Regions from separate parts of the Desulfosporosinus sp. FKA genome, predicted to be linked through region 3. Evidence: riboswitches for the same ligand, from Rfam matches in the RefSeq annotation. Region 3 holds a riboswitch; each other region holds the start of a gene.
The links. Region 3 has a riboswitch for FMN ahead of ribB (3,4-dihydroxy-2-butanone-4-phosphate synthase). Riboswitches for the same ligand answer to the same signal wherever they lie in the genome.
Positions count from the first base shown of each region.

Region 1: it holds a riboswitch for FMN, as region 3 does, so the genes downstream of both, B5771_RS20275 (FGGY family carbohydrate kinase) here and ribB (3,4-dihydroxy-2-butanone-4-phosphate synthase) in region 3, are expected to answer to the same signal.
Region 2: it holds a riboswitch for FMN, as region 3 does, so the genes downstream of both, ribD (bifunctional diaminohydroxyphosphoribosylaminopyrimidine deaminase/5-amino-6-(5-phosphoribosylamino)uracil reductase RibD) here and ribB (3,4-dihydroxy-2-butanone-4-phosphate synthase) in region 3, are expected to answer to the same signal.
Region 4: it holds a riboswitch for FMN, as region 3 does, so the genes downstream of both, B5771_RS22625 (EamA family transporter) here and ribB (3,4-dihydroxy-2-butanone-4-phosphate synthase) in region 3, are expected to answer to the same signal.

Region 1 covers NZ_NAHZ01000033.1:192,700-200,773, forward strand. The annotation lists gene B5771_RS20250 (DUF1657 domain-containing protein) at 1-8, shown strand, start outside; gene B5771_RS24405 (hypothetical protein) at 140-292, opposite strand; gene B5771_RS24410 (diguanylate cyclase) at 808-1,845, shown strand; gene B5771_RS20260 (NlpC/P60 family protein) at 2,095-3,384, shown strand; gene B5771_RS20265 (hypothetical protein) at 3,472-4,119, shown strand; gene B5771_RS20270 (YkgJ family cysteine cluster protein) at 4,166-4,894, shown strand; FMN riboswitch at 4,941-5,055, shown strand; gene B5771_RS20275 (FGGY family carbohydrate kinase) at 5,196-6,719, shown strand; gene B5771_RS20280 (hypothetical protein) at 6,904-7,446, shown strand; gene B5771_RS20285 (hypothetical protein) at 7,663-8,074, shown strand, end outside.
Region 2 covers NZ_NAHZ01000033.1:59,906-67,979, reverse strand. The annotation lists gene B5771_RS19650 (P-loop NTPase) at 32-796, opposite strand; gene B5771_RS19645 (DegV family protein) at 1,096-1,953, opposite strand; tRNA gene B5771_RS19640 (tRNA-Pro) at 2,105-2,181, shown strand; gene B5771_RS19635 (GNAT family protein) at 2,467-3,006, shown strand; FMN riboswitch at 3,060-3,174, shown strand; gene ribD (bifunctional diaminohydroxyphosphoribosylaminopyrimidine deaminase/5-amino-6-(5-phosphoribosylamino)uracil reductase RibD) at 3,348-4,475, shown strand; gene B5771_RS19625 (riboflavin synthase) at 4,498-5,148, shown strand; gene B5771_RS19620 (bifunctional 3,4-dihydroxy-2-butanone-4-phosphate synthase/GTP cyclohydrolase II) at 5,191-6,393, shown strand; gene ribE (6,7-dimethyl-8-ribityllumazine synthase) at 6,444-6,908, shown strand; gene B5771_RS19610 (sigma-70 family RNA polymerase sigma factor) at 7,170-7,790, shown strand; gene B5771_RS19605 (hypothetical protein) at 7,818-8,074, shown strand, end outside.
Region 3 covers NZ_NAHZ01000034.1:496,052-504,125, forward strand. The annotation lists gene B5771_RS23540 (UvrD-helicase domain-containing protein) at 1-2,106, opposite strand, end outside; gene B5771_RS23545 (SDR family oxidoreductase) at 2,438-3,283, opposite strand; gene B5771_RS23550 (TetR family transcriptional regulator) at 3,820-4,407, opposite strand; gene ribB (3,4-dihydroxy-2-butanone-4-phosphate synthase) at 4,679-5,326, opposite strand; FMN riboswitch at 5,426-5,571, opposite strand; gene B5771_RS23560 (FadR/GntR family transcriptional regulator) at 5,750-6,445, opposite strand; gene B5771_RS23565 (LUD domain-containing protein) at 6,524-7,552, opposite strand; gene B5771_RS23570 (LUD domain-containing protein) at 7,555-8,074, opposite strand, start outside.
Region 4 covers NZ_NAHZ01000034.1:287,797-295,870, forward strand. The annotation lists gene B5771_RS22580 (glycosyltransferase) at 1-80, opposite strand, end outside; gene B5771_RS22585 (spore maturation protein) at 132-668, opposite strand; gene B5771_RS22590 (nucleoside recognition domain-containing protein) at 665-1,246, opposite strand; gene ytfJ (GerW family sporulation protein) at 1,350-1,787, opposite strand; gene B5771_RS22600 (DUF2953 domain-containing protein) at 1,792-2,436, opposite strand; gene B5771_RS22605 (HAD family hydrolase) at 2,546-3,196, opposite strand; gene B5771_RS22610 (DNA-deoxyinosine glycosylase) at 3,259-3,762, opposite strand; gene lepB (signal peptidase I) at 3,865-4,401, opposite strand; gene B5771_RS22620 (DUF2892 domain-containing protein) at 4,574-4,768, shown strand; FMN riboswitch at 4,832-4,981, shown strand; gene B5771_RS22625 (EamA family transporter) at 5,130-6,104, shown strand; gene B5771_RS22630 (NlpC/P60 family protein) at 6,404-7,114, shown strand; gene B5771_RS22635 (pentapeptide repeat-containing protein) at 7,292-8,074, opposite strand, start outside.

The DNA.
Region 1 (8,074 bases), on a different contig from region 3:
TGAGTTAGAGAGAAAAGGCCAGTGAAATATAAATCAGACACAGTAAAAGTCGCCCTGCACCAAGGGCGACTTTTTAGTCCTTGTATGTAATTGTTTCTATTTTTTGCTGTCATTATAATATCTGCTTCACTAGGATACTTTAAGGCTTTTGATATTGATTATAAAAAGGGCACCCGCCGCCCTGCCAGGTTATTTCCGTAACACCATTGCCGCTTTGAAACTGGTGAAGCATAAATGCATCACAAATAGTTGTTTGTCCGTATAGACATTTTGAACAAGACGCAAAGTCCATACCTAACACTCCTTCCTGTTAGTGTGAATCAATTAATCAGATCTAATATAAGAATATCCAAACTTAAATCCCTTTACTCATTAGAATTACAAATGGAATTATTCCGATTGTGATTGCCATTCAAATGCTGATCACTTTGAGTGTAATATTTTCCAATTGCTAGGGGAAAATACGCATAATCTCCTATGAATATAAACTAGACTATTATCGTGTCAGACTAGGGTATGCATAAATTACGTCCTGACTATAATCCAATCAGCGAATTGCATTTTGGATGATCAGAAGAGGCTAGACTATGATGGAACACAGATTTGCTTTATAGGTTAAAATTCATAAGGGTTGAACAGAATGATAATAGTTAAAATAATTTGAATAAAAGAAGGAAATAGTCGATATAAGGAGAATTATATCAAAAAATGTTATGAAGAATTGTAACTAAAGCAATGCTTGTATTTCCTCTTAAGATAAGTGTAATGAAGGATCTGCTGAGAAGAAAAAGGAGAGTTTAAATTTTAATGGTTATAAAGCTCAGTGATGCTGTTGCCCAAAAGATTGTTGAATTAATTCATAAACAAAGCGGATTCGATGTCATAGTCTGTGATAATACTGGAACAATCATTGCTGATTCAGAGCAAGTAAGGATTGGTCAAAAGCATAAAGGAAGTTATCAGATATTAACCTCGGATAAAGATTCGGCAGTTATTACAGCCCAGGAGGCTGAAGAGTCAAACGGGCGAGTAAAAGAAGGAGTTAGTATTGCTATTGAAGCAGAAGGTGCCAAAATTGGTACCTTTGGAATTGCCGGACCTTTGGAAATTGTTCCTCCCGTAGCGAGAATAGCTGCCGGTATGATTATTATGATGCTGCGAGATGAAGAATTAAAGGACTTTATCCGTAACCAAGTTAGAGTTTTAGGTACATCAGTTGATCAGGCTGCAAATGGTGAATTTGACATTGTTTTTGAATTATTGAAGAATACAACGGAGTCTATAACGTTTGAAAATGGAAACTGTCCTGAAATCTATAAGTTAATAGATAAGATGAGCAATTTAGCTTTTAAAGATACATTGACTGGTACTTACAATCGACGTTATATCGATCAGAAACTGCCTGTAGATATTATTAGTACCTCACTTTCTGAGCAAAGTTTATCAATTATTATTGCGGATATCGATTTTTTCAAAAATGTTAATGATACCCATGGTCATGTAGCAGGAGACCATACGTTAAAAGCTGTTGCAGATATTCTTTCTGGATGTATTCAACGGGAAAGTGATTGGATTTCAAGGTATGGAGGTGAGGAATTCTTAATCTGCCTTCCTGGTGCAGGTCTTAAAAGGGCCGTTGAAATAGCTGAGCATATGAGAAGTTCTGTAGAAAACAGTGAAATAGTATATGGAGAATGTTCGATTAAAATCACAGCAAGCTTGGGTGTTTGCAGCATTAAACCTTCCTCACGTGCTCCAAGGATTAATGCTGAAAAATTAATTGAATGTGCTGATAACAAGCTTTATGTGGCAAAACATAAGGGGAGAAATCGGGTTGAAGCATAAGCATAGTGTATCTTTTTCCCACTCAGATGATTACTAAGTGGTGAAAGTCTCACAATTGGATAAAAGTCATCACAAAAAGCTAAAGGATATCTTCAAAAGAGATGTCTTTTAGCTTTTTGTGATTTAGATGAACTGAAATTAAGAAAAAAGCAAAGGTTGACAAAAACTTAACATTAAAAACAAAGGATATAGGATGATTTTAGCGAATAGTAGTTAAGACATAATAAATATTCAAAAAGAGGAATAATAATGAATAATAAATTTAAAATATTAATTTTTATTTGTATGGCATGTATTTTTTGTCTGCCTTTACAGGTACAAGCCCAAGCCCAAACTCAAACAAATGCTCCGACAAGTTCACAATTAACAAATTCACAGACTCAAAGTAATTCCGCAAAGGAAACCCCAAACAAGAACGACGCTAATGAATTGCAGCAATTCGCTGAACAAGAATTAAAACTAAATAGCCAGTTCAGTAATCAGACAGAACAGGAGCTTGCCCTTGATATGAAAATTTTATCATTGCAGCAATCTCTGCAAACCATAAATGAGGGAATTACCAATGATCAATCTGCTTTAGAGAGCCAACAAAAACAACTTAAGGATTTGCAAACGCAGGAAATTCAGCTTCAAAAGCAACATCAAGACGATAGTGATAAATTGGGAGATATCCTAAATACTTTTTATCAAAGTGGAAATGAAGAAGTGGGTTATCTTCCATATATGAACGTGTTATTTCAATCGACGAGTATGTCAGACTTTCTTGATCGCTGGGAATATGTCTCTTATATTATTGACGATTTTAGAGACTTGAATCAGGAGATTTCAATTGCCAATACCAATATTACTAAGAAGCAGTCCTTAATCAGTGAGAAAATGGCTTCAGTAAAGGCCTCGCTTGAAGATAAAAAGAAATTACAACAAACACAGCAACAGCTCTTATCTACCCAGCAAAATCTCCTTGCTCAAGTAAATTCTCAAGAGAAAACAACAATACTTTCTTCAATAGAAGTACAATCCAATATCGATGAATTGGCTCAAGAACAATCCTTAGAAACCTCATTAGCTGCAGCCGGGCGTGCGGACGGCATAAATCCAAGTGATGCTGCTGACGCTGATCTTTTAAATAGCAAAAACAAGCAGTTAGTGTCTATTCCTTATAATTTTCAGTCTATCTTAGCCTATGCTGAACAATATTTGGGAACGCCTTATGTTTGGGGCGGAACTACTTCAAGCCCCGGTTTTGATTGTTCAGGATTTGTTCAGTATGTATATGGGCATTTTGGAGTTAAATTAAATCGCGTGTCTCAAGATCAGTTTAAGGAGGGCATAGGAATTCCTGAAACGGATCTAAAACCCGGTGATCTCCTTTTCTTCAGCACTTATGAAGCTGGTGCATCTCATGTAGGGATTTATATTGGAAACAATATGATGATTGATTCTGAAGCATACGGCGTTTGTTTTGATAATATAACGAATTCTTACTGGGCTTCACGCTATTTGGGTGCCAGGCGTGTGGCTTTTCTAGAAAAACTCTAACGCGGCTATTAAAACGGATGATCTTTACGGTATAATTACTATAATGGCCTTCATCTCCTCACCAAATTCTATTTTCTGGAGGAATCTATGATAAATCGATCAATTGCTGACGAAAATATTTTTAAAATACAGGAAGAAGATACTCAAAATAGTTTTTATGGCTGCAATCAAGAGTGGTATACTACGATGTGGCAGCGCCGAGCCGGATGCGGACCGACGGTTGCAACGAATATTGTGTATTACCTCAACTGTACGCGAAAGAGCTCGATATCGGATAAGCGGCTATGGACAAAGCGCAAGGCCTTATTATTAATGGAAGAAGTTTATCAATATGTGAAACCAACAATGCGTGGAATTCCAACGACAAAACTTTTCGGCGATGATGTCCTGAAATATGCAGAAGCAATGAAACGAACTATACAACTTGAAATTTTAGATGTACCTAAAGGCCGAAAATCTCGTCCCTTATTTCAGCAACTTTTGACGTTTTTAGATCAAGCATTGGGCAATGACAGACCTGTAGCTTTTCTAAATTTAGATAATGGAGAAGAAAAACGATTGGATTCTTGGCACTGGGTAACCATCATTTCAATGTTGTACGCCGAAGAAGACAGCAGAGCAACGATAAGAATTTTGGATGGCGGGTATATAAAAGAAATTGATTTAGGGCAATGGTTTCAGACAACTGCATTGGGCGGTGGGTTTGTAAGTTTTGATTACGTTGATGAGAACTGAATACTGGCTATACAACGACAAGGAGTGGAAGGAGACTTAGTTAATTATGGATCAGCGAAAGTTAGTTTTGAATGAGGACAGTGAGTTTAATTTTCTTTGTCATGACGGTCTCGATTGTTTTAAAAAATGCTGCCGCGACATTAATATTTATCTCACACCTTATGATGTCCTCAGAATGAAGAATTTGCTCGGTATTTCTTCAGAAGAATTCCTGGATAAATACACTCTAAACGTGCAATTGCCCACCGGTTTTTCTATAGTTCAGATTAAGATGTCTGAGGAGGATAATTTAACATGTCCTTTCATTACCCCAAAAGGGTGTCGGGTTTATAAAGAACGGCCCTGGTCTTGCCGTATTGCGCCGGTGGACATGCTGGGGGGAGGAAAATACTCCTTTATTTTTGAATCTTCCCGTTGCCATGGGTTGAATGAGAAAAAAAGCCAAACTATTAAAGAGTGGATTTCTGACCAGGGGTTAGAAATTTACGAAGAAATGGAACAAGGGTTTAGTCAAATCCCCAGTTATTTAAAACTTACAGGTGAGCTTGAAATTGATAATAAGATGATTAAGTTATTCTTCTTAGCTTGTTACGATTTGGATAACTTCAAAAGCTATTTAAGGCATAATACTTCCTTGCTCGAAAAAATGGATGTAACTGCGGAACGATTTGAAGAGATAAGGCATGATGATGTTCAGTTAATGAAATTTGGTTTTCAAGTGCTTTCTTTAGGTACTGAGTGCTTAAAAGATCTGATATCTGGGGAATTGGCTTAAATTGACAAAGTGAAGCAATGGTGTTACTTTATTAATAAGTTAATATAATCATCCTTCAGGGTTGGGTGAAATTCCCTATCGGCGGTAAAGCCCGCGAGCCGTAAAGCAGATTCGGTTGAATTCCGAAGCCGACAGTATAGTCTGGATGAGAGAAGGTGATGTTCATATACATAATCGCTATTATGTATTAAGTTTGTCTTGTCAAAATCTCTTAAGGATGCTTAAGAGATTTTTTTATCCTGTGGTTTATCAGTGGGGGTGGGTCCCTCGAGTTCACTAGCGTTCATAAACATTAAAGGAGATGTATACTTTGGAAAGCTGCTATCTTAGTTTTGATGCGGGATCACAAAGCGTAAAAGTGGCTGTTTATACTGAAACTATGCACTGTGTCGCAAAAGCATCCAATCAGACAACGATGAGCTGCCCCCAGCCGGGATGGGTGGATATGGATGCTGAAGAATACTTATCCTTGACTAAATTGGGAATTAAACAATGTATTGAGCAATTGCAAACTAAGGGCATTGACCCTAGTCTAATTAAAGCCATTATGGGTGACGGAATTATTTGTGGAATTGTTGGGGTTGACGAGAGAGGGAAGGCGATTACTCCTTACATTAATTATTTGGATTCTAGGACTCAAAGCGATGTGGAAACTTTAAATCAATTGGATCTGGATATTTGGGGCAAAGAGACCGGCAATGCTGAACCATCTTGTATGTTTCCCGCTTTGCATGCCAGGTGGCTGTTAGCTAATAATAAAGCGTTTCAAGAAAGGGGCAAAAAGTTTGTCCACAATGCTCCTTACATTCTTATGAATTTGGCCGGTTTAGACAGCCGTGATGCTTTTATTGATTGGGGAACAATGTCGGGCTGGGGTCTTGGTTACCGAATTTATGATAAAGAATGGTCCGATGAACAACTAGCTCTTTTAAAGATTGATAAAGCATATCTGCCGAAGATTGTAAAACCTTGGGATATTATTGGTGCCTTATCGGAAGAGACAGCACAAGAAACTGGATGTCCAGCAGGTATCCCGATTTGTGCCGGAGCAGGAGATACGATGCAGTCCATGTTAGGAAGTGGAATTGTTGAAGCGAATAAGGCTGTTGACGTGGCAGGAACATGTGCTATGTTTTGTGTTTCTACCACTGGAATAATCCCGGAATTAAGTAAAAAAGGAAGCGGTTTGATTTTTAATAGCGGAACATTGAAAGATACCTATTTTTATTGGGGATTTGTTAGAACTGGAGGTTTAGCCTTGCGCTGGTTTAAGGATAATCTTTGTCAAAAGGCTGAAGATGATAAATATTATCAATCGCTAAGCCAAAAAGCGGAAAAAATTCCGCCTGGATGTAATGAGGTGATGTTTTTACCATACTTAACCGGCGGATACGGTGAATGGGCTAATATTAAAGGTTGTTTTTTAAACATGAATTTAGATACGGACCAATTTGTTTTATGGCGAGCTGTTTTAGAGGCAATTGCTTATGATTATATGGAAATTACAGATACTTACAGAAATGCCGGAATTGATATTAACAGAATAACTATTACAGAGGGCGGGAGCAGAGATAATCTGTGGAATCAGATTAAGGCCGATGTTATGCAAAGTGAAGCTATTACGTTAGAAATTTCTGGTGGCGCCGTACTGACAAATTGTCTACTTGCGGCTTATGCGACAGGAACGATCGAGGACTTGCCAACGACACTTGTTAAGAACATAAAAATATCTAATCGATATAGTCCAAATTGCAGCAATTCAACAATCTATCGAAATCGCTATAGACAGCAAAGAGATATATTAAGAAAGTTAGCTAACAGTTGATAAGAGAGCCCAAAACAATCCTACATACCGGAAAATAATAAGAACAGTCGGAATTACCTCTCTTTATAGTAAAAGAGAGGTAATTTGTTGTTATCTTACTTGGTGACAAACGGTTATAACTTGAATATCTTGTATTGTACCACAATTTACCATATTACAAGAATGGAATGAGGGTGAAGCACCAATGCCGTTAGGTAAAATGAATATATTTGGGAATCAACAAGTTCAAATGATGCCTCAAGGAACTCAAGGCTACCAAATGCCGAATGGTTCAGGGCAATTTGACCGGACACCATTATTAGGCCGAGGACTGCAAAGATTTGCACCTAAGTTCGGGCTTCCGGGTGGTTTGCTTATGCCACCAGGATTTTCCCAGCCAACAAATAACTTTGGAGGCGGTCAGGCTGGAACTATGCCAGGCGGGATGATGGGAGGAAATGCAAATTGGGGTCCTGGTCCACAAGCTGGAGGGCAGGGGTACGCTGCTCCCGGTTATCCGCCGCAAGGTTTCCAGCAAAATCAGGCGCTCCAGCAACCAATGATGCCGCAATCCCAAGGGTATCAACCACAAGGGTATCCGCCCCAAAGTTATCCAACCCAGGGATATCCAAATCAGATGATTAATCAAGGGTACGGAGGGCAGATGCCTGTTCAGCCTGCCTGGGAAAGCCCCAAAAAAGGCGGAATCAAAGGATTTATCAGTAATCTTCTGTCAAAAAAGAAATAATTAATGATTTATGGCAGCTCCTTAAGATTAAGAAGCATTAAGGCTATTTTCGCTTATGGTGGAGTGCGATAGCCTTCTTGTTATTTTTAAGAACAAGTTGAATACTTAACAGCCGCTGAAAAGAACATTGACCAAAGGGCGAGTATCCGAATTCTTTCATGATTCATAAACTACTTTAAGTGTGAGTTTATGAGGACCGTGAAAGAGGGAGATCAAATGAAGACGGAAGTTTTAAAAAAGGTCTTGACAGATATTCTGGGATCTCTGATCGCTCAGGATAAGACCATTGATAATAATACCAGGCCGGATGATAACCATAACGTTGTGAAGATTGAGGATACCGAAGAGATGCTGGTGATAAAGAGAGTATGTCACGATTTCGCCAAAGCCTTAACCGAGCGCAATTATGAATCTTTAGATGGAAGGGCCGAATATCATCTATATACAGTAGACCATCTTATTAAACTGGTTAAGAACAATGATGAAGAAAACACCATCAAAATTCTTACAGACAATAAGATTAAATCTAAATATGAAGATTGTGAGTTTCTCTCAATTACTTTGAGCGAGAATCAGGAGGAAGCAGAGGTGGTTTATAACGTAAAAACGTGTGTGATCAGTGCTGAAG
Region 2 (8,074 bases), on a different contig from region 3:
ATACTCTTATTGCTGCTAATGAAAACCCCTGTCATCTCCCTTCATCGATAATTTTTTCATAAATTGTATTGAGCTGAACTCCCAGAGACCCTTCAGGCATTGGAATACTGCCTGTATTGATGGACATTTCCAACAGTTCGTCGCTGTAAGGGATGATGCCGATAAGTTGCTCTGTAGAAAAGTGGTCTCTAAGAAACTTTTCATCGTTCACATTGCGAATTTTGTTGCCTATGACAACGATACGAGGAATACCTAGCTCATTGGCAAGTTGTTGAATTACATGAACAGTTTGTACACTCACCTTGGAAGGTTCTGTAACAATTACCAGAACATCAACACCTAAGGCTGTTCCTCGTGTTAATTGTTCTATTCCTGCACCCATATCAAGAATTACTGTATCTTTTTCTCCAAGAATAAGAGAATTGACCAAAGCTTGCAGAAAACTGTTTTCCTTACAATAGCAAGAAGTTCCGCCGCCTTTTATATTCCCCATTCGAAAAAAGCGAAGTTGTCCAAGAGAGACACTGTAATCATCTAAGATATCGTCGACATTAGGATTTAGCGGATAAAAGGCGCCAGTCCCCCCCATACGCTCTTCTATAAGTTCCTTCATATCAACAATAGCTTTTAAATTTGCCAGTACCTCATCGGGAAATCCCAATACCGTCCCCAAGCTTGCATCGGGGTCTGCGTCAACTGCTAATACGGTAATACCCTTTTCCACTAACCAACGGGCAAAATTTGCAGTAAAGGTGGTTTTCCCAACTCCACCTTTACCGGAGATTGCGATTTTCATCTGTCTACCACTCCTTTAGCTGCTATATGCAACCATTTCCTGGAACAAGCTTTGGGTATATAGTTATATTCTTTTTTTCTTTGGTTAATCCTGCAAACATTCTGAATTTATTTTAATATTTTTACTTTTTTTATTGAGAAAATTATCGTTATTTATTATAATATTCTGTATATTGTATAAAATTCTGTTAACAGCTGCCTACACTTTATTATTTGCGAAATTAATTATATAGTTCAGTTTGCATGTTCTTGAGTAATAGCGATCATTATTTACTGGTTGGAGTTCCTGGAAATTCCAGTTCATTCTATTGGCCAAGGATGAAATACCAGGCCAAAGGCACCTGTTCCGACATGAGTTGCAATGACAGCACCTGCTTCAAACAATCTTACTTCATGTTCAGGATAGCGCGATTTAAGTTCCTCCATAAGCTCTTCCCCTTCTTTTGGAATATTGACATGCATAACACATATTCGAAAGCGTTTTCCGCTCAACATCGCTCTCGTTAATTCATCGAGAACTCGCTGCCAAGCCCTTGACCGGGAACGAACTTTATCAAAAACATCGATCTGGCCCTGTTGATTAAAATAGAGAATAGGTTTGATTTGAAGTAAAGTACCGATCAAGGCAGCTGCTCCCCCGATTCGTCCGCCTCGCCGCAGATTCTCCAGTGTATTAACAATAAAATAAAGCTCCGTTTGTTCTTTTAGTGACTTAAGGTTATGCATAATTTCCGCAGCATCTAATCTATTCTCTGCCCATTCTGCTGCCGCCCAGGCCAAAACTCCGAGCCCTAAGGCCGAAGACTGAGAATCAAAAAGGTATATTTTTTTGCTGGAAGCAAGCTCAATTGCCATTTGGGCAGATCTTAAAGTTCCGCTTATGGCACTCGAAAGATGAAGACTAATTATTTTTTCTACGCCTTGTGAAAACAAGGATTCATAGGCTTCAAGAAAAGCTCCAACCGATGGTTGGGAAGTTGTTGATAAACTATTAATATGATTAAGCTTTTCGAAATATTGCTCATTCGATAATTCTGTTTCCGAAAAAGTCTCGGTGCCGATGATCACTGAAAGGGGAACGATTGTAATCTGGAATTGCTTCACTATATCATTCGTTAAATATCCTGTTGAATCCATCACAATTCCTGTTTTTCTCAAGTTTCTTCTCTCCTCAAGATTTATGCCTGGTTTATCCCATCAGAACTGCCTTTTTATCTCCTTACCAATTAATATTTCTAACTCTGTACAAATAATGTTGACAGGATCAAAGGGGTTTGTTATTATAGTATTCGTTCTGATAAACGAATTGCGGGGCGTAGCGCAGTTTGGTAGCGCGCTTGGTTCGGGACCAAGAGGCCGTGGGTTCGAATCCCGTCGCCCCGACCATCTAGTATTAGAGGATCTCCAGTTTTGGAGATCTTTTTATTTTTTGAAGAGAAATAATCCATATCTTTAGCAATTATTTTAATCCCTAATGGTTAATTATGTAAACACCAATTTCCTTTATTATGAAATAAAGGAAATTGGTCTATTACTATCTCGTCCAATAGTGAACTCGTTCAGCTAAAGATGAACACTTAAATATTTTTTATTGTTTCGATTAGGTGCTACAATAGGTTATAAATCAGATGCACTATAATCTAAAGATAAAACGCTGAGAAGGAGCCTAGCATGTTAGAGGGAAATAAAATAAAGATTCGCCCTATTGAAGAGGATGACATTGATATTATCTGCCAATGGTTAAACGATGAGGAAATTAATTATTGGTCAAGTGGAGCTTGGCCGCTAAATACTCTTTATTCCAAAGATCAAATCATGGAAAAGTATCTCGACGGCCCTTCTGACGTTTACCGGTACGCAATATTGAATGAGAAGAACTTGATAATTGGTACCATTGGTTTTAAAGAAGTCAATGTTCCAGGTCGTTCGGCAACCCTGTTTATTGTTATTGGTGATAAATCATATTGGGGTAAAGGCTACGGAACAGATGCTATTATAACCTTTGTTCGCTTTCTCTTTACTCAATGGAACTTTCATAGGATTTCATTGGATACTTGGGACGAAAACCTTCGGGCAATCAGAGCCTACGAAAAAGTTGGCTTTAAAATCGAAGGACGCCAGCGAGAGGCACGCTATGTACTGGGAACTTATCATGATGCTGTCCTTATGGGATTATTGCGCGATGAATTTTTGATCCTTCACGGAAAATAATAGGTTGCCAAATTGCTGGACCTGGAGTACACTATAATCAAATTTAATAATAAACTATCCTCTGGGGTTGGGTGAAATTCCCTATCGGCGGTACAGCCCGCGAGCCTTTTTGGCAGATCCGGTTTAATTCCGGAGCCGACAGTAAAGTCTGGATGAGAAGAGGAATAGATTAAAATGCGTCTTTTTATACGCTTTTTTACTATGACTTTTAGCTCAACACTCGAGGATAGCGAGTGTTTTTTTATTTCCTATTTTTATTTCCTAATTATTGGCTTTGCTCCTTTATGGTATTTACGATTTTTGGGGGAAACTATCTTAAAAAAGTTTCAGAAAGGAATTATATGCAGCGGGAAACTTTTCAAAAATCAACGGACGAAACTTTTATGTCTAAAGCCATTAAACTGGCAGGTCAGGCCTGGGGGAGAACTAGTCCAAACCCAATGGTCGGGTGTATTCTCGTCAAAAATAATCAAATCATCGGGCGCGGTTACCATCAAAAAGCCGGAACTCCTCATGCTGAAGTCCATGCCTTGTCAGAAGCTCAAGATCAAGCCAAGGATGCAACAGCTTATGTTACTTTAGAACCTTGCTCACATTTCGGCCGAACCCCGCCCTGCTCTGACGCTCTAATTAAGGCAGGCGTCAAACGTGTTGTTGTAGCTATGCAAGACCCCAATCCTCTCGTTGCAGGCCGCGGAATTCAACGATTACGTAAAGCCGGGATTCAAGTTGACGTGGGAGTATTGCACCATGAGGCTGCATCCTTAAATGAAGCATTTTGCAAAGCAATAACCACAACTATGCCTTTCGTCCTATACAAGACAGCCTTAACTCTAGACGGAAAAATTGCCACCGGAACCGGAGATTCTCGCTGGGTGAGCAGCGAGCTCTCTCGCCAATACGTCCATCAATTACGTAATCAATACGATGTTATTCTTGTTGGCAGTGAAACAATCATTCATGACAACCCCGCACTAACCTGCCGCTTATCAGGCGGACGAGATCCTATTCGGCTTGTTGTTGACGGCCGATGCCGTTTAGCTGAAAACTCTCAGGTTCTCACCTCCTCCGCCGAAAGTCCTTGTATTATTGCTACAACAAAGGCAGCGCCGGTCGATAAGCTCAGTCGATTGCAAAAGCTTAAGAACGTTGAAATCTGGCAATACGATACTTCACGTTATGTCCCTCTTAAGCAAATGCTTAAAGATCTTGTTTGCCGAGGATGGATCAGTGTCTTACTTGAAGGCGGCGGTCGTTTAGCAGGTGCTCTTATTGAAAACGAGTGTGTCGACAAATTAGAATGTTTTATCGCTCCTAAATTAGTAGGAGGAAATGGGCCTTCTCCCCTTTCAGGCTTGAACATTCAATTGATGAAAGATGCCATAGAGCTCTATGACCTCCAGGCAGATATGAATTTTAGAGATATTCATGTAACAGGATATTTTAGGCCACATGAAATTATCCAGTAACGGCCTTTAAAGGAGGATACAAGTGTTTACCGGAATTGTTGAAGAACTTGGTATAGTACGTGATCTTCGCCTCTTACCAGACTCCGGAAAACTAACGCTGCAGGGAAAAAAAGTCCTTGAGAGAACCCAATTGGGAGACAGCATTGCTGTCAATGGGGTCTGCCTGACAGTGATTCAGCAAAACAGTGACGAATTTACCGTCGATGTAATGGCTGAAACTCTAGCGAAAACGAATCTTGGCGATTTGAAGAGCGGCAGCCGGGTAAATTTAGAGCGGGCCCTCCAACTCCAAACCCGCTTGGGAGGACATCTAGTGAGCGGGCATGTTGACGGCGTTGGTTCAATTCGTAAGATAACGCCCTGGGGTATTGCCAAACTTCTCGAAATCACTGCCCCTTCCACTCTTCTTTCCTTCGTTTTGCCCAAAGGATCCATTGCTATTGACGGAATTTCACTTACCGTTGTCGATGTAGAACATGATTACTTTTCAGTTTCTCTTATTCCTCACACTTTCCAAGAAACCACTTTAGGCTTAAAACAGATCGGCTCAAGGGTTAATTTAGAAACTGACCTGATAGGAAAATATGTTGCCCGTTTTATGGGGCTCAACCGAGCTGCAGATTCCAAGGAAGATATTAGTATGACATTTTTAGCGGAAAATGGTTTTGCTTAGAGTCTAAGAATAATGGATAAAATTAAAAAGGAGTTGACCGTCATGCAATTTAATACCATTGAAGAAGCCATAGAAGATATCCTTCAAGGAAAAATGATCGTCATGGTCGACGATGAAGATCGGGAAAACGAAGGGGACTTAGTTATGGCCGCTGAGTTAGCAACTCCCGAAGCCATCAATTTCATGGCAACCTTCGGACGAGGTCTGATTTGTGTTCCTATGACAAAGGAGCGTATTCAAGCCTTAAAGCTTGAACCCATGGTTACTCATAATACTGACCCTCATGGAACTGCTTTTACAGTCAGCGTGGACGCCTCGGATAGTTCAACGGGAATTTCCGCCTTTGAACGTGCTCATACCGTAAAAGTTCTTATGAATCCCGCCAGTACCCCAGAGGATTTGCATCGTCCCGGCCACATCTTCCCCCTTCAAGCTCAGAAAGGCGGAGTACTGGTACGGGCAGGCCATACCGAAGGTGCTGTAGATTTAGCTCGTCTTGCCGGATTAAAGCCTGCAGGGGTTATCTGTGAGATCATGAACGAAAATGGAACGATGGCTCGAGTCCCCGATTTACAACTTTTTGTAGAGAAACACAACCTAAAAATTGTTACTCTTAAAGACCTTATCGCATATCGACGTCAATCCGAGAAACTTATTGAAAGAGGAGAAACTATCCACCTCCCCACAGACTTTGGTGACTTTCGTGCCGTCGGTTACTTGAGTGTCATCGATCAAAAAGAACATATAGCTCTCGTTAAAGGGAACGTTGATGACGGAAATCCTGTTCTTGTCAGAGTACATTCGGAATGTCTTACGGGTGATGTATTCCATTCCCGCCGTTGCGACTGCGGTGATCAACTTGCAGCGGCATTAGAAGAAATTGAACGCGAAGGCCGCGGCGTTTTGCTTTATATGAGACAGGAAGGCCGTGGGATTGGTCTTCTTAACAAGCTCAAGGCCTATAAGCTTCAAGAGGAGGGCAAAGACACCGTTGAAGCAAATCTAGCTTTAGGATTCCCTGAAGACTTACGCGATTATGGAGTGGGCGCCCAAATATTAGCAGATCTCGGCATTTCCAAGGTCCGTTTAATGACGAACAATCCAAGAAAAATAGTTGGCCTTGAAGGATACGGTTTAAAGGTCGCCGAACGGGTTCCTGTTGAAATACCTTCCAAACCTGAAAATCTAAAATATCTCTGTACAAAGAAAACGAAATTAGGCCATTATTTATCAGCCGTTCACTAACATCTATGGTTCTAAAAACTGCTCAAAAAGAAAGGGTGTTTAATAACATTATGAAAACCTTCGAAGGAAAACTGCTAGCTCAAGAATTGAAAGTCGGAATTGTGGCAGCTCGATTTAATGAATTTATTACGAGCAAGCTGGTCAGCGGTGCTTTAGATGCTTTAAAACGTCACGGTGCTCTTGAAGAGAATATAGAATTAGCCTGGGTTCCGGGAGCCTTTGAAATTCCACTTGTCGCCCAAACAATGGCCAATTCTAAACAATACGATGCTGTTATCTGCCTTGGTGCAGTTATTCGCGGGGCTACTCCCCATTTTGATTTAGTCAGTAACGAGGTTAGCAAAGGAATTGCACAAGTCGGATTACAAAGCGGAATTCCGGTTATTTTTGGAGTTTTGTCAACAGACAGCATCGAACAAGCTATTGAACGTGCAGGAACAAAAGCCGGCAACAAAGGTTTTGATGCTGCGATGACAGCCATAGAAACTGCCAATCTTCTGAAGTCTTTTAAGTGAACCGGTTCAGCTAAAGCTGAACATCGGGGCTTCGTTGACGAAAGTGTCCTGTGGACACTTTCGCCGAAAGCGCCAAGTCATAACAAATACTATCGCGCTGAAGGATGGAGAACTAAGAGCCATCCGCATGGGAAAACGCCGGAAAGTTATCTTTAGTAAGATATGGATGATTGTCCACTAAAAATTCCTTGTCAAATATGTCATTCTTAATTAAACTCAAAAAGAAGCATCATGACTAGTTTTGACAAGGAGTTGAGTGCCATGTCTTTAAAAGACAACGCTATTATAGATGAAACGTCAATGCTTGAGGCAGCGCGCTCAGGAAATAAAGAAGCATTAAATCAAATCATTGAGTACTACGAACCGGAAGTTCGAATTATTGCCTGTAAATATTTTCTGCCCAGGGCAGATTATGATGATCTTATCCAAGAGGGACGGATAGCGATATACAGAGCGGTTTTATCATATGACGACCATTTAAATATTCCTTTCCTTCATTTCTTAAGGATGGTCATAAAGCGCAAATTAATTGATAGTATTCGAAAATATACTCGTAATAAACATGTCAATCTGAACAATGCTTATTCCCTCAACAACGCTATTTCTGAATCTGAGGAAACGAGTTTTATCTCCCTTCTGCCTAATGCCGAAGACCCAGCCACAACCGTTATTGCTAACGAAGAAGCTCGTTCAATTATTAACGATATAAATCGTGATCTCTCCAATCTTGAGCGAATTGTCTTTGAACATTACTTTCTTCAAGGATTTAAGCAGCGAGAATTGTCCGAACAGCTGGGGCTTCATCCCAAATCTTTGGACAATGCTATCCAACGTATTAGACGAAAAACAGTCCTCTATCGTTCTCGACAAATAGCTGGTTAAATTTCAACCATGCGGAGGAGTTTCTTGATGCTTTCCTTTTCCAGTTTCGTTTTCTCCTGTCGAATGCGCCTTTCAAAATTTAAAGATCATAAATTAGCTGTTAGTTTAAGTATTTTAATCTTAATCACAGCAGTTATCTTAGGGCCGCCTCTTTATGAAGAGAGTTGGCTCGACCCTTTTTCCACACTCGGTCTGTCTAATCGCGAGCTTCACCCACATGCAATCACAATGCTTGGTATGATTTATGCAAACGATCCATATCATCCCTATTATTACACGAACCA
Region 3 (8,074 bases):
AGCGATCACAACATCAAATTCTAATCCCTTTGCCATATAAGTTGGAATGACCAATGGACCTTTTGTAACTTCCCCTCCTCGAGGTTTAATAAGTGTTAGTTGCACCGATTTTTTCAACCGACCAAACACCTTTTCTGCTTCCCCTTGAGTTTTACATATGACGGCTATAGATTCATACCCTTGCTCTGTAAACTTCGCTATATCCTCAACGATCGACCGATCCATCGCCTCTAATGTTTCTTGAGGGATAACCGTGGGTTCCTCACCATGACGTTCAATAGAAGCATAACCTTGTTGGGTGCCTTCACCTAGCAGAGCCTGTGCGAAGGTGTTGATTTCACAGGTCGACCTATACCCTTTATTTAAAGAAAGCTTAATCATCTTACCTTTATTGAGTATCTCCGATATATCGTCATATAGTAAACTGTCTGCTGTTTTTTCAATCGTCTGACGGATGTCTCCTAAGACAGTATAGGTTGCATTATTGTACAAAATCCTAAAAACCTCGTATTGCAAAGGCGTATAATCCTGCGCTTCATCAATGACCACATGTTTGATCCCGGAAACCACATCATTCCCTTCGATCTTTAACTTCAAATAAAGAAGTGGGGCATAATCTTCATAGTGCACTTGCCCCTTTTGTAGATTTTGCAGAGTTGTTAAAATAATTTCTTCAGTAGTTTCCGGAAGTGTTAGACCTCGCGCCAACTTGAGTAAAAGCCCATGGTTCTTGAACAGCAGCATGTACAAGTCTCTATAATCAACGATCGTGAATTTTCGAATTCGTTCCCGGAAAGCCACAGCTTGTCTGATGGCTAACAATCGGCTGAAGGACTTTATTTCAAACTCATGCCCTTCACTTTTTTCCACAATCTTTTCCAAGCGTTGGAGTCTCTTTTTCTGTAATGGGTGGACCTTTTTCAAGAGGAATGTCTCAATGATTTTAAGTTGTTTTGCCATCGGAATACCAATTTCATTGTGAAGAAAACGATTCTTTAGCTGCTGCCTCGTCGCTAGGATTGTTCCATTATAATAGACGTCCTCAAAGGGAATAAGCCGATGGGCGTAATACCATAATAGTCTATCAAGAATTTGCTTAAATACCCTCGAACCCTTGAAATCGATGCTTTGCCGCCGAACCTCACCACTCGTCTTCCCTCGGGAATGTATCAATGTTTCAAGCTGCATATCCCTTGTTTCTTCCCCAAATCTGCCTTGAAAAACTTCAGAGATTAAATCGTCAAAAACGCTTTGCTCCACGTTTTCTTCCCCCAGCTCAGGAAGAACACTCGAAATATAGTGACTAAAAACGGTGTTGGGAGATAATATGACAACTTCATTCGATCGCAGATTGGAATTGAGACCCTCATAAAGGAGAAAGGCTATCCTATGCAGTGCAATTGATGTTTTGCCACTACCTGCTGTACCTTGTACAATTAAGAGCTCGTGATCCCTATCTCTTATAATAATGTCTTGTTCCTTTTGAATTGTTTCGATAATATTTTTCATTTTGGCTGAGGTATTCTGGCTTAGCACTTCCTGCAGTATTTCGTCTGTAATCCTGACACTGCAATCGAAAAAGTATTTTAGCTTTGAATTCCAAATTTTATATTGCCTTTTCAGAGAAACATCCCCCCGGCTAATCCCCGCCGGAGTGTCATACATTACTTCACCTAGTTCGTACCTATAAAATATACTTGAAATGGGTGCGCGCCAATCATAAACGTAGACTCGACCCGTATTCCTATCCATTAAATTGTAAAGTCCAATGTATATATTTTCTTTTTCACTACAACCTTTTTCTATAAAATCAAACCGACCAAAGTAAGGTGAATTTATCATTTTCTTGAGGTTTTTGATACGTTGCGGATTGTAACTAGAGATATAATTATTAATTTGCATAGAATGCAGGTTTATATCGACAAGACTTTCAAAGTCACTCGAAGCATGAATGGTATTTTCGTACATATCTTTTCTGGCGGCAATTAAATCACTCTTTTTTTCTTCTAAATTCTTCGCTTCTTTTTCCACTTCTTCCTCGATAAAAGCCAATGCCTTCCTAAGATACTCAATCTCCTCTTGATAATTTTCTTGGTAACTGTCCATCGGATCACGCTCCTTTAATAAGAATCTTGAAGAAACCACTTGACATTCCTAAGGTATTTGTGATATACTATAATTAGTTATATAATATTTTGGCTATTTATGCCTATTTTTAATTATATAATAAATACACCTTTAAGTATAGTAAAAAGTAAAAATTATAAAAACAAAATGCGTTGGCGTGAGAACTGCTATATTCTCATGCCAGCGCATTATATATTTTAGTCATATTATAGGCCCATAACAAACTTACAGTGAACTCGTTCAGTTAAAGCTGAACATCGGGGCTTAAAAACTGGATAAACCCTAAACTATACTTTTGTGATGCAGTAGATTATTTATTGAAATAATGACCTTGTTCCAAATCTGCAATTAAGCCTGGATGCACCGGGTTCCATCCCAATATCTCTTTTGTTTGTGGAGAGTTTCCCGGCTTTACACTTGGAATATCAAGTGCGGCCAATGCACCAAGAAACCCGAAGTGAGCATTGGCTTCCTCACGTGAGATGCTTACCACCGGAACGTTTAAGTGTTTTCCGATAGTACTGGCAATTTCACGAAAAGGAATTCCTGCTTCGCCTCTTCCTGTAAAATATGAACCAGCCGGTGCTTTTTCAATCGCCAGACGAAAAAGCTTAGCAGCATCAAGTCTATGAATAGCCGGCCATCGATTAGCTCCATCTTCAACATAGGCAGATATTCCTTTTGAGCGTGCAATACTGATAAGTTGTGGAATAAATCCATGCCTATCCGCATCACTATGCACGGAGGGTGCAAGACTAATGACAGCGGAGCGAACCCCTCTCTCAGCTAAAGCTAATGTAGCCTTATCCGAAGCATCCCCATTGGCATGAGCAGTGGTCATAAAAGGTTTTCCAGTATCTACAAGGGTTTCACCTATTGCGTTAATTACATTTAAATCAATAGCAAGGGATCCTGCAAAATCTGAAAAATCATGTCGGAAAGCCATATGAATAACACCTTCTGCCATGGAGGCTCCTTTACAAAGATATTCCGTATCTTCCAGTGTCCCCTTCAGTGCTTCCGCTCCAACATTTTCTAATTTTTTGGCACCCTCTTCCGAACGTGTTAAACCAATCACTTTATGTCCAGCCTGAATCAGTTCTTGTACAACCGCCGAACCGATATAACCTGTTGCTCCAGTGACAAAAATACGCATAATAAAATCCTCCTAATAAATTAAATAGTAACATTACCTTATACGGAATTGGAAGAATGTATACAATCTTCGCTGTCTAATTGAGACTAAACATATTCGTAAATTTTGTCGGATCAACCTGTAATAAATCCATATTAACTCCCCTCATTGATTACAAGTTTAATGTTTTAATATTTGTAACCTTAAAACGAATTATATCATTATGAGTAGATAATTACAATACAATAAATATGTAACTTGTAATAAATTTATATTTATCCTGTTTTTTTAAGGAAGCCCCGCTGTTCAGCTTTAGCTGAACGAGTTCACTTTCAAGTTTAATGACTATTATATTTGATGACTGCAGCGGTGAAAGAACGTGTTATAAATGTTCGCTGCTTTCAGCTTGACCATGCTTTTGCAAAAAATGCGAAAAGTCCCGGCATACAATAACGCCCTCAACAATTCCTATTTGGAACGTCAAGGGCTTAAAAGTTTACTTTATCGTATTTGGAGTTTTGTAAGAGGAGAAGGTTGATCGGCCTCACCTACTCGATTCAGTTTTTGGGATTTTTAAGTCCTCTTATTAGAAGATTTACCACAGATTCTATGTTTTGTTTTCGCTCAGGATCTGCGAATGAGTTTGGGTGGATAAAAACACTGGTTGCAAGATATACGGATCTTGCCGCTTGATAAGGAAATTCTATGAAAAATATACCTTCTGTAATTCCTTGTTCTATAACCTCCTTGATTTGATTAATTCCGTCTTCTATACCCTTTTCAATTACTTGCATTGAGTTTTGAGCCAGTTTAATGTAATTGGCAAACATTTCTGGATCATTAATGGCACTGCGACGTTTAGCTTCCGCAAAGTCTTCCAGTAAATGAAAAAGCTTAATATCAGCAGGACTATCTTCTTTTAAAATACTTTTTGAAGGAGCATGCAAATTTGCAAGCCAGCGTTCTGTAACAGCATTCCAAAGGGCAGCTTTACCATTATAATATCTATAAATGGCAGCATGACTGACTTTTAATAATTTTGCCACGTCTGTGATATTCGCTTTATCTGGTCCAAAACGGCGAATGACCTCTTCAGTGGCATTGAGAATTATTTCTTTATCTAATGAGATCTTATCCAATGTCATCACCGATTTCTCTTTTAATAGTAAGTATGATCATATCACGATTGGTTTTATGTTTCAAGTTACAATAATCGTAATTTTGTCCAAAGCAGAATTTTTTATGTCCCTGCTTCGGGAAAACATTATCCACAGATTTACCAATAACTATTTGTAAGTCTTCAATTGAGTTTATAGTTAAGAACTTTATATTCCCACGTTTCCTAGTCTACATTGCCAGTAAATATGATAACCGGCTTTTAAGCAAATACTCAATAAGCCGGTTAAAGAAATTCAATTAAATTATATGATACTGTTTACGGTAATCTATCAAGTCCTCGATCGTTACCACAGGTACATTATTTTTTTCAGCGAAGGCCACGATTTCTGGTAAGCGAGCCATAGTTCCGTCTGGATTTGTAAGTTCACATAATACGCCACAGGGTTTCAAACCTGCTAAACGCATTAAATCGATGTTAGCTTCTGTATGACCCGGCCGTTCTAAGACACCACCAGGACATGCTCTTAAAGGAAAAACATGACCGGGGCGATGAAGATCTTGAGGTTTTGCCTCTTCTGCCGTAGCGGCTTTGACAGTAGTAACTCGGTCAGCCGCAGAAACACCTGTTGTAACTCCATTTGCTGCTTCAATCGATACGGTAAAAGCAGTTTGAAATCTGCTTGTATTGTTTTCCACCATCATAGGCAACGACAACTCGTTTACCTTTTCATCCGTCAAACATAAACATACGATTCCACTACATTCCTGAATAAGCATTGCCATCTGTGCTACTGTTAAAAATTGAGCCGAGAACATTAGATCTCCTTCATTTTCCCGATGTTCATCATCAGTAACTAATACCCCCTGCCCGTTCCTCAAAGAGTCTAACGCTTTTTCCACCCTTTCAAACGAGCTTCCAAATGTAGATAAATAGGATTGATTCATGGTAAATCCCCCTTTAAATATTGACTTACCAGAATCAGGGCGAACCAACAGACAGCCTCCCTAATATTAGATCGCTTGAATTAAAAAATTTGGCACACCTGTATATCTCTTTCATCCGGACTATTACCGTCGGCCCTGGCCTCTCACCAGATCTGCTGACCTTCTTAAAATTAAGAAGCGCTCGCGGGCTCCCCAGAAACTGGGATACCGCCGGTGGGGAATTTCACCCCGCCCTGAGACTAAGTCAATTTATTATAACAATTCTATCAGCTATTGTGAACTGTAAGCGATGGAAAATACCTTAAGATCGGCGGCATATCGTACAATGCAGCATTCCTTAAGTTTCGTCCGTCGTAGAGCTTCGTGTTTGAAATTCCACCATTCTAGTTAATTGAGGTCCACCATTCGAGAGTGATGGACGCGTTATGCAAGCTCTTTCCTTGCTTCCTCTAAATGCCTCCGCATAAGGCTCTGCGCTTTTCCTGAATCATGACGCGAAATCGCCTCATAAATCGCAACATGCTCCCGAACAGTACGAAGTCCACCTACATCATGACTAAAACGAAGCGGCCCAGTCCTTTTAATTAACTCAAAAATATGTACAACCAATGTTTGAAGAAGCCGATTCATAAGAGTGTTCTGAGAAGCTTGAGCAACCATATAATGAAATCGCATATCCGCCTTAGCATAAGCATCTAAGTCATGATGTTCTCTTTGCATATCCTTAAGTGCATGCGCAATCCAACGCAAGCTTTCCTCACTCGCCCGCTCTGCAGCTAAGCGAGCACATTCTGCCTCGAGGGTAATACGTATTTCCCACAGTTCATCAAGGCGGGTTGGTTCGACAGATAAGGCTAAAGCTAAGGGGTTAATCACATAGTCCAGCTGAACATCCCGAATAAACGTTCCGCCCCCCGGTTTAATTTCTACCAAGCCTAAAAGTTCCATAGTTCGTAAAGCCTCGCGCAGTGTTGTGCGGCTTACGCCCAATTCTGCAGCCATCTCCCGTTCTCCCATCAAACGATCGCCGGGACTCAACTTTCCTTCGATAATTAGATTATTAATTTGTTTTAGTACCTCTTGATACGTCCGGCGCGGCTTAACCTTTTCAAATTGCATGAAGATCCTCCATAACACCAGGAATTTTTATTTCCATCTCGCTTTCATTCTCCCAATACTTTTAAGCATATTTTATTTCTAAACCTGAATACTGACCGGACATAGTTCATTGCATTTCCGGCAATCTCCACAATCTGTAGTTTCTGTTGTATGCACCCCCTCTAAAAAGACTGTCAGAACGTTCACCCTTTTACCCGTATAACGATAACCCCTTTCCAGTCCTTCCGTCAGATATTTGGGACAATTAACCAAACAGCTTCCACAGTGTAAACATTTCAGCAAATCCCCCTCCCCGCCTTCTGCTGCTGCCAAACGACCATTATCAATTAAAATGACATAGACTTCTTTAGGGCCATGCATACCTTGGACCATTTTAAATTCGATATCAGCTGTCCGACTGGGACCATTGATAAAGGAGATATAACGAAGCATATCTTTTCCTAACCCATAAATACTCATTGTCCGACAAACTGTTAAAGCATCCTCAAGGGTTGGAACGATCTTATCCATACCGGCAAGCACTATATGGTTATAGGGAAGATTTGAGGTGAATCTGACGTTCCCTTCACTTTCTAAAAGGGTAATCGTTCCATTTTGTTCCACGATTGCCTCAGCACCTGTGATTCCATATTCCAAATTGGCTACAGTGCGTTTGATTTCATCTTTTACTTGAGCAACCATTGCTTGGTCAGTTATCTCTTTATTCAACGTTGCAATCCAGGGATGAACATCAATTTCCGTACCGGCTAATCGTTCTCCGAGGTCAGTATTCTTGACCTCCACACCGTTTGCTTTTAGGAAATCTCTCAAACCGATCTCCGCAAAAATTGGATTCTTACTTATGGCGACCTGCTTATTACCAGCAAGAATTTTTAAAACCTGTTGTTGGGCGTTTGCTGAATCAGCCGCAACAATAACATGGCATCCTTTATTTCCCAAAGATGAAATTGCCTTCTCTACATGTTCTTTAAGCTTCTTGGCAACCTCTGATTTAATTTCATTAACTTGAGAGGCAAGCCTGGGATATTTTTGAATAAGACTTTTTCGATTGGAGTCAATGTTATTTAAAATTCTTTGAGCCTTTACTGTTGTTTTTGCCTCACTCATCTTTACGGCCTCCTTCCATAAGCTTGACTTAATAACTGTACCGTATGGAGCACTTTTTGCTTCATGTTGTTCTGGGATATTCCATCCCGAAAATGCACCATACATCCCGGACAACTGGTAGCCAATATCGTTGCTTGAGTATCAGCAATAGTCCGTAGTTTTCCTTCATTGATGCGATGTGAAAGTTCGTAGAAACTTAAACTAAATGACCCGCCAAAACCACAACAAGTATCAGCATCTTTCATTTCCGCATAGTCCAAACCCGGAATTTGCTGCAATAAATTGCGTGGTTCTTCTTTCACGCCCATACTCCGTGCCAGATGACAGGGATCATGATAGGTTACTTTTTCACTTACTTTTTTATCTGGAGCTTTTAATTGAATATCGTGAAAGAGAAATTCGTTAATATCTCGGACACTCTCAGCAAGTTTTTTCACTTTCTGCTGAATCTCCGGCGCATCCTCAGCAAAAAGCTTAGGGTACTCTTCTTTAAAGGCCACCGCACAGCTTGGACAAACGAAA
Region 4 (8,074 bases), 210 kb from region 3:
GCACAGGTCTCTTCAATATTATCAAGCAGCACCGGAAGAGAACCGGCTTCGTTATAGGCTGGTAAAAGAATATAAAGCATACTAACAAATTCCTCCTTTCGGATATTGTTAGTATGCGCAAAAATTACTCATTAAAACGTTTTTGTAACAATCCAGATCGAAGCAATTAAGCCTATAAAATCGGCCAATAATCCCAATTTAAGAGCATAGCGATACTTTCGTATGCCTACCGATCCAAAATAGATCGTTAACACAAAAAATGTTGTGTCTGTGCTTCCTTGAAGGGTAGACGCTAAACGTCCTATATAAGAGTCAGGACCATATTGGTTTATCAGTTGAGTCGCTACTCCAAGGGCACCCGATCCGCTTAAAGGACGCATTATTGCTAAAGGAATAATTGCCGCGACGTTGGAATCCAATCCGAAATAAGCAAATATCGGCTGCAGCCAATGGGCCAGGATGTTCAAAGCTCCCGAATCAACAAAGATTCGAATTGATACCAACATGCCAATTAAAAACGGAAGTATGCGAACACCGGTATTAAACCCTTCCTCGGCTCCTGCCACAAAGGATTCATAAACAGGTACTTTACGCAAAAAGGCAATCACCGGGATAAACAAAAGAAGCAGCGGAATCGCCCAACGTGAAATTTCAGCAATTGCCTTCATTTGGCTGCCCTCCTACGGAAAAGATAATCCACAATAATAGCCGAGGTCATAGCACACCCCGTTGCAACAATAGTTGTTCCGATAATTTCTGTTGGATTAGCCGAATTAGCCTTCAGCCTTACCCCAATAATTGTAGCGGGTATTAGAGTTATACACGAGGTGTTTAGGGCGAGAAATGTTATCATCGCAGGACTTGCCGTTTCCGGCGTGGGATTTTCCTTTTGCAATTCCTGCATAGCTTTTAGTCCAAAAGGAGTCGCTGCATTTCCCAATCCCAAAATGTTGGCGCTCAAGTTCATAATTATGGCTCCAAGAGCCGGACTATCCGGTTTTAAGGTAGGAAATAAGAGGCGAACGACGGGCCCAAAAAGACGAGCGATTCCCTTTACAATTCCCGCTTCTTCGGCTAAACGCATCAACCCTAACCATAAACTCATTACTCCGATAAGTTCAATGGCTACCTCTACCCCTAATTCGGCAGCTTTCATAGCCGAAACTGTGACAATTTCTATCTGTCCATTAAGTGCTGAAATCAAAATGCCGATGACTAACATAATCAGCCAGATGAGGTTAACCATAGCCCACCCCCCTTGAAAAAATCTATGAAAAGGGCGGACAAAAAAGAACGAGATCTTCTCGTTCTTTTATTGAATATTGCCTATGTATTTGGGCGGCTAGAACTTATTCTCTGGCCAGTATAATTTCATCTGAAGTCTTCTTCTTTTTGTGAAGCATTCCTGACAGTTTGTCTAAAAGATCTGGAACCGTATCTAAGATACGATCGATGACGACATTACTGTCGACAGGCAGCAGGCGAATGGTTCCATTGCCAACGACTAAGAAACCGACGGGTTGTACGGATACCCCGGCACCTGCGCCGCCTCCAAAAGGAAGTTGGTTTGCCGAATCCCCTGAATTATTTCCGTTCTCTTTTTGCTGATCGGGCGGGGAAAATTCGCTGCCCCCTGCTGCAAAACCACACGCTACCCGTGATATTGGAATAATAACGGATCCATCATGGGTTTCTACCGGGTCACCAATAATGGTATTAACGTCAACAATTTGCTGGATACTTTCCATGGCTGTTTTCATCAATAATTCTATAGGATGATTACCCATGCTACTACCCCCTTCTAGCCCGCTTGAAACTACGCACAGCATTAAATCCAACAAAAATAATATGACCGATTCTTAATTGGAATATGCATTGGATATCACATAAAAATCCTTCTTTTTTAAATTGTGGAACGACCACAAGTTCAGGATTCTTAGCCTCCACGATAACTTGTTTGTAGAGACGGGCCAGGGCAAATCCAAACAGGCTCCAAAAAGCTCCCGCAGCCATCGCTGTTTGAGCCGCATCCTTGAAGCCAATCTCAATTCGCCATTTAATAGTTTTGCAATGGATTCCGCCATAAAACTTGTTCTTTAGCCAAACTAATCGATGAACATAAATTTGCAGCTTAGGCCAAAGCCGATAGATCCATCCTCCGCGGAAATATCGAAAACGTACGCTTGATTTTGCTTTTCGCCTGCCGCCCTTTCCTTCAGCGACTTGATCTACTTCTAATTCCGGACCTTTTTCCCATTCCAATTGGAGTGTTGGAATTTGATATTGAGTATGCCAAATCCCATGTAATGCTCGAAAATCAATTTCCAGATGATCTTTTTCCTCCACTCGCCGATAGCGAAAATCAACCTCCGCTTTTATTGCTAAGCTCAAAAGAAAAAGAATCGTTAACGCGAGTAAAAAGGCTAAAACTCGCACAGTAACCCCTCCGAACCAAACACTATCGTCTAAATAATTCTCTAAATAACTAAGATGTCCGAAGGAAGGTCATATTATGCTAAAGATTCCTTCTCGTAACAATTATTTCCTATAAGAGCTCTAAAAATTCTAAGGGATGGTTAATTAAAGATTGGGCACCGTTTTGGCTTAACTCCTCTCTCCTGCGATAGCCCCAAAGAGCTCCCACCGCGTACATCTTGGCAGTAGCTGCCGTTTGCATATCAACGCCTGAATCTCCCAGATAAACAATCTCAGCCTGAGGGATATTTAATTGCTTGCTGATATAGAAAGCGCCTGTGGGATCAGGCTTCCTAGGAATATCTTCCCTAGGTCCCAAAACAACTTCAAACTTCCAATTCGCAAGAAGAGCTGACACAACTTTTTGAGTCAGTTCATCAACCTTATTAGACAGAACGCAAAGCTTGAGTTTACGTCTTGTCAATTCATCAAGCAGCTCAGGGATACCCTCATAAGGTCTTGTTTTTTCAAGGCATCTCTCGCGATATTCCTTCATCATCAGATCGAAACATTCTGTAATGAAGGTTTCTTCTCTGGATTGTTCAGGCAAAGCTCGACTAACCAGATTTCTGATCCCATTGCCAATAAAGTATTTATAATCTTCCAGGTTGTGCACTTTCATGTCTAAGGTTTTCAAAACCAGGTTCATTGAATCAGCAATATCCTCAAGGGAGTTAACCAAGGTCCCATCGAGATCAAAAATAACAGCTTTGTAGGTCATGCTAAAATTATCCTCCTTGTTTCATTGAATATTAACAAATTGCCAAAAATCAACATTATTGTCTATGAATTGTCTAAAAAGCTACGGATAATTGACCAATGACAAATTTTCTCTTCCAGCTTTATAGTGTTGGCAGGACTAGTTGAAGGCAATTGCTTGAAACTTACCTTGGTGAAGTCAAACCCTACCTGTTTTTTAAACGTTGCATAAGCCTTTGATCCATTAAACACTACCAGGCCTAGGTTTGTATAGGTATTGAATAGCTGACCAAAATCATTTGCTTTTTCATCCTTGATCTTGGAATCTAAACTTCCTTCTCTGTGACAGGTAGCAATAACATCCCACAAGGCAATTCTTTTACTCCTAATAAACTCGATTCTCCGGGTATAATCAGAGTCCAGAGACGCGGAAAAAATAGTATATATAATCCGCCAGAACTGATTCTGAGGATTGGCATAATATCGCTGTTCTCTTAGGGACTGAACACTGGGCATTGAACCGAGAACTAAAACGCGGGAAGTCTCATCAATTATCGGCAGAAATGATTGGAGAGATGTCTTTGTCAAATGATCCCCCATCTTTCTAACTAAAATTCAGGAACGAATAAAGAAGAGAGTCCTTTCCATTCCAGAAAGTCTCCCTTATCATGAATCTTTCTAAATTACTTATTACTTAGCTATCTTTCCAAACCGCTGTAAGGGCCAATATCTTAAAACCGCTTTTCCTTCGACCTCTTTGGCGGGCAAAGCTCCCCAATAATGACTGTCGAGACTATGATTGCGATTATCACCAAGTAAAAAATATGCATCTTTGGGAACAATTACAGGACCGTAATTATAATTAGGAGCTTCCATTTCAAAGGGTTCTGACAGAGGCTGATCATTAATGTAGACCTTCCCGCCCTTAATTTGAACCTTGTCTCCCGGCAATCCAATAACCCTCTTAATCCAATAGTCCCCACTGGAATCCAAGTTCTTTGGAGGGTTAAAAACAATGATATCGTCCCTTTGTATTCCGGTAAATTTATACAACAACTTGTCTACAATGACTCTATCTTGTACATGAATAGTAGGCATCATTGAAGGGGACGGTATCGTTGCCGCTTCCACCACATTACTTCGTAAACCCCACGATAATATAAAGGCAAATATCAGAATTTCTGCAGCTTCCATTATTACCCTAGTTAAACTTCGCTTTTTCGCCAAAAAAATCCCTCCTTTCAAAGTTCTCCACCAAGTTAATTCGCTGTCTTTTGAAAATCCCCTCTAAATTTAATTTGTTGTTTTAAGCCATTTCATTGTCTCTTCTCATGTAGACTCTTTCTTTGATTGCATTAACTCTTCAAGAAATTGGGCAAATTAATAAGGAGGTGATTGTATGAAATGTAATGTTGGGAAAACTGAGCAAATTGTTAGAATTATCGTAGGAACAATTATTATACTTTTAGGTTTGGCCTTCAAAAGCTGGTGGGGGCTTATCGGACTCCTGGGAATAGCAACAGGATTACTGCGATATTGTCCGGTAAGCGCTATTTTGGGAATCTCGACCTGTGAAGTCCGAGACAAGAATTAATGTTTTAATAAAATAAAGGCTACCCTAGAACTGTAAATTCTGTTATACTTTCATTAATTGAATTTGATCCTTCGGGGCAGGGTGAGATTCCCTACCGGCGGTGACGATTGCATGTGCAATTCAGCCCGCGACTCGATGCATCTTTGACGATGCATCGACTGACTTGGTGAAATTCCAAGGCCGACGGTAAAGTCCGGACGAGAGAAGGTTAAAACTAGGTTTGGCCAAGCTGCTATCCTGGTTCCTCGTATATGCCTCGTGAAAAGAATTGTTTCTCGGGGTATTTTTCATGCACAATTTTCTCTTTGTGACATATGAAGGTTCAATTCAAATACATGCAAAAGATATGGAGGGTTTGAATTTGATTCAAAAAAAGCAATCATCTCCTTGGGCCATTTGGTGGATCGCCCTTGGAGCAGCCATGTGGGGACTTGATGGTGTCTTTATTGTTACATTGCTCCACTATGTGACATCCTCTCAAATTGTCTGGATGGAACATATATTATTGTTCCTCTTCGCTGCTCCGGTGCTTATTTGGAAACGTCAGGAACTGCGCCATTTAAAGCTCGCTGACTGGTTAGCCGTCATATTCATCAGCTGGGGCGGATCTGCTATAGCTTCGATCCTGTTTACTGCCGGATTTACTTACGGTAACCCCAATGTTGTTCTCATTCTGCAAAAACTGCAGCCTATTTTTGCCGTCCTCCTTGCCGCCTGGGTACTTAAGGAGCAACTGCGGAAAAACTATTGGAAATTATTTATTGCTGCACTCATCGGTGCCTACTTACTCACCTTTGGCCTGCACATTCCAACTACCGCTGCTAACACCTCACAGCTAATTGGGTCCTTATTTGCCATCGGTGCTGCCGCACTTTGGGGGGGATCTACAGTGATGGGTAAACATCTCGTTGGCAAATTGTCGTTTACTACTTTAACGGCACTTCGCTTCGCTGTTGCTCTGCCTTTGTTGACAGTAATTATCTTAGTCCAACATCCAAACTGGCTTATCATCGGTCAAGCCCTTAGTCTGGCACCTGTTTGGGCAAACCTTTTGTTTCAAACGCTCGTTCCAAGCCTTGTAAGTTTACTTCTTTACTACCGTGGGTTAGATGGCGTCAAGGCCTCTCATGCCACCATCGCGGAACTTGCCTTTCCTGCAACCGGCTTACTTCTAAACTGGCTGATTTTACATCAGACTATTGATCTGGGACAATGGGTTGGTTTTGCCATAGTTTGGATAGCCGTGCTTCTGTTATCCCGGATGAGCCGCGAACCGGAAGCAATAGGACTAAACCTTGAATCATCTGCTCAGCAAGCGGATTTAGCAAGCAAATGAGAGTTTGGAATATATGAAGTGAAGATTGGCGATTACTGAGTCCGTTGCATAATGAAAATCTATCCTTTTTTTATAAACAAGACCCTGCATATAAGTGGAGGATTTACGCCACTATTTATGCAGGGTTTTGTTAACTTCCTTTGTTTATTAAAAATTTAATATAAGGAAAAATACGGATATTAAACCAACAACCTTTACTTTTCACATGAGTTTTTAGATGCTAAGATTTAAACCATAACTTGTCCATGAACATTGCAGCGGAAAACCTAAAAAGTGATAAAATTCATTAGGAGGCAAAAATGCAGCAGAATTATTCATCTAAAAAATGGAGTCAAACACTTAAGCTTTTAGCAGCCAGTACATTTATCTTTACAAGCCTGGTAACTTTCACACCGACAGTTCAGGCAGCAACCCTTATGAGATTTGGCTCAACTGGTAATAATGTCGTAACCTTGCAAAAGGAATTAGTTAATTTGGGATATACTGTTGGCCCAATCGACGGAATTTTCGGTTCCAAAACATTTTCAGCTGTCGAGAATTTCCAACAAAATGATCATCTCCAAGTAGATGGAATCGTTGGCCCGCTGACTCAAAGCGCCTTAGATAAGGATCTAACTACCCAAGCTCCTGCCACAAACTCCTCTCAAATTGAGGGGATCATTGCCAAAGCGAAAAGTCTGCTTGGAACACCGTATTTATGGGGAGGCACTACTCCTGGTGGTTTTGACTGTTCCGGTTTTACTCAATATGTTTTCGCTTCCCAGGGGATTAATCTGCCTCGTACCAGTCAGGATCAGGCAAAGGTCGGAACTTCAGTATCTTATGGAGACCTGAAACCTGGTGATTTAGTCTTTTTCTCCACAGCTGGAAACGGAACCATTGACCATGTAGGTATTTATCTTGGTAACTCACAATTCATTAGTGCTACAACTCACAAAGGTGTGGCCATTTACCCACTGACTTCATCCTATTGGCTAAACGCCTATAAAGGGGCTCAAAGGGTTTTATAATTTAACACAGAACAAAGTGAACTCATTCAGCTCTAGCTGAACATCGGGGCTTCGGTGACAAAAGTGTCCTGTGGGCACTGGATAATATCCACAAAGGACCGGGTATCCGGTCCTTTTAAATTTATAATTATAATCCAGAACAGATGCCGCCCTTTCACGGATGATGATCAGTCGTTTCTATCCTATGGTTCCAAGCTTATGATTCCAAGAAACCGGTCGAAGCAGTGAGTATGGCAACAGGGTACTGTTATCACCTTTGGCGGCGTTTATTTGTCCTTGTGTAAGAAAAATGCTCTTACTTAAATCAGCTCCTCTTATGTCTGTGTCACGAAAATCAGCACCGATAAAATCTGTACCGCTGAGGTCGGCTCCTCTCAGGTCTGCAGCAATAAGAAAAGCTCCCCTTAAATTAGCCCCTCTAAGATCAAACTTCCTTAAATCTTTGCCAATAAGATCAGCTCCCCGTGAAAATGCCTTTCGCCGCCCTGCATGAACTTTTTGCTCCAGGCAGGCATCAGTGCGTAGGAGTTCGCTGGCTTTTAGGAGCAATACATTGGCATCAGCTCGAAGGGCAGCAACATCAAGTCCCAGAACTAAATCTGGTCTCAGCTGCGTCAAGGTCTCTATCTCTTCAAGCATAGTGCTGATTCCGCCATGAATTGGAAAGGCAGCCTTTAAGGTCAGCGCTTCAGTTAAATACCAAAGTAATTCATGAAGCTGCCGCATAATTAGAAATACCTCAAACATTTGTTTTGCCGATTCCGAGGCTGTTCGCCAATCCTTTCCGGCATAGCTGACCTGGGAAACCTTCTGACCGGCGCCAAAACAGTCAAAAGCAAGACATCCTTTTAAGCCGCGTTTCTGAAGATCTTTATGAATTCGGCAACGAAAATCAGATTGCAGGTTAAGACAAGGCTGACCAGCCTTTTTGTCGATCGGAAAACCTTCTGAAGCCGAAAA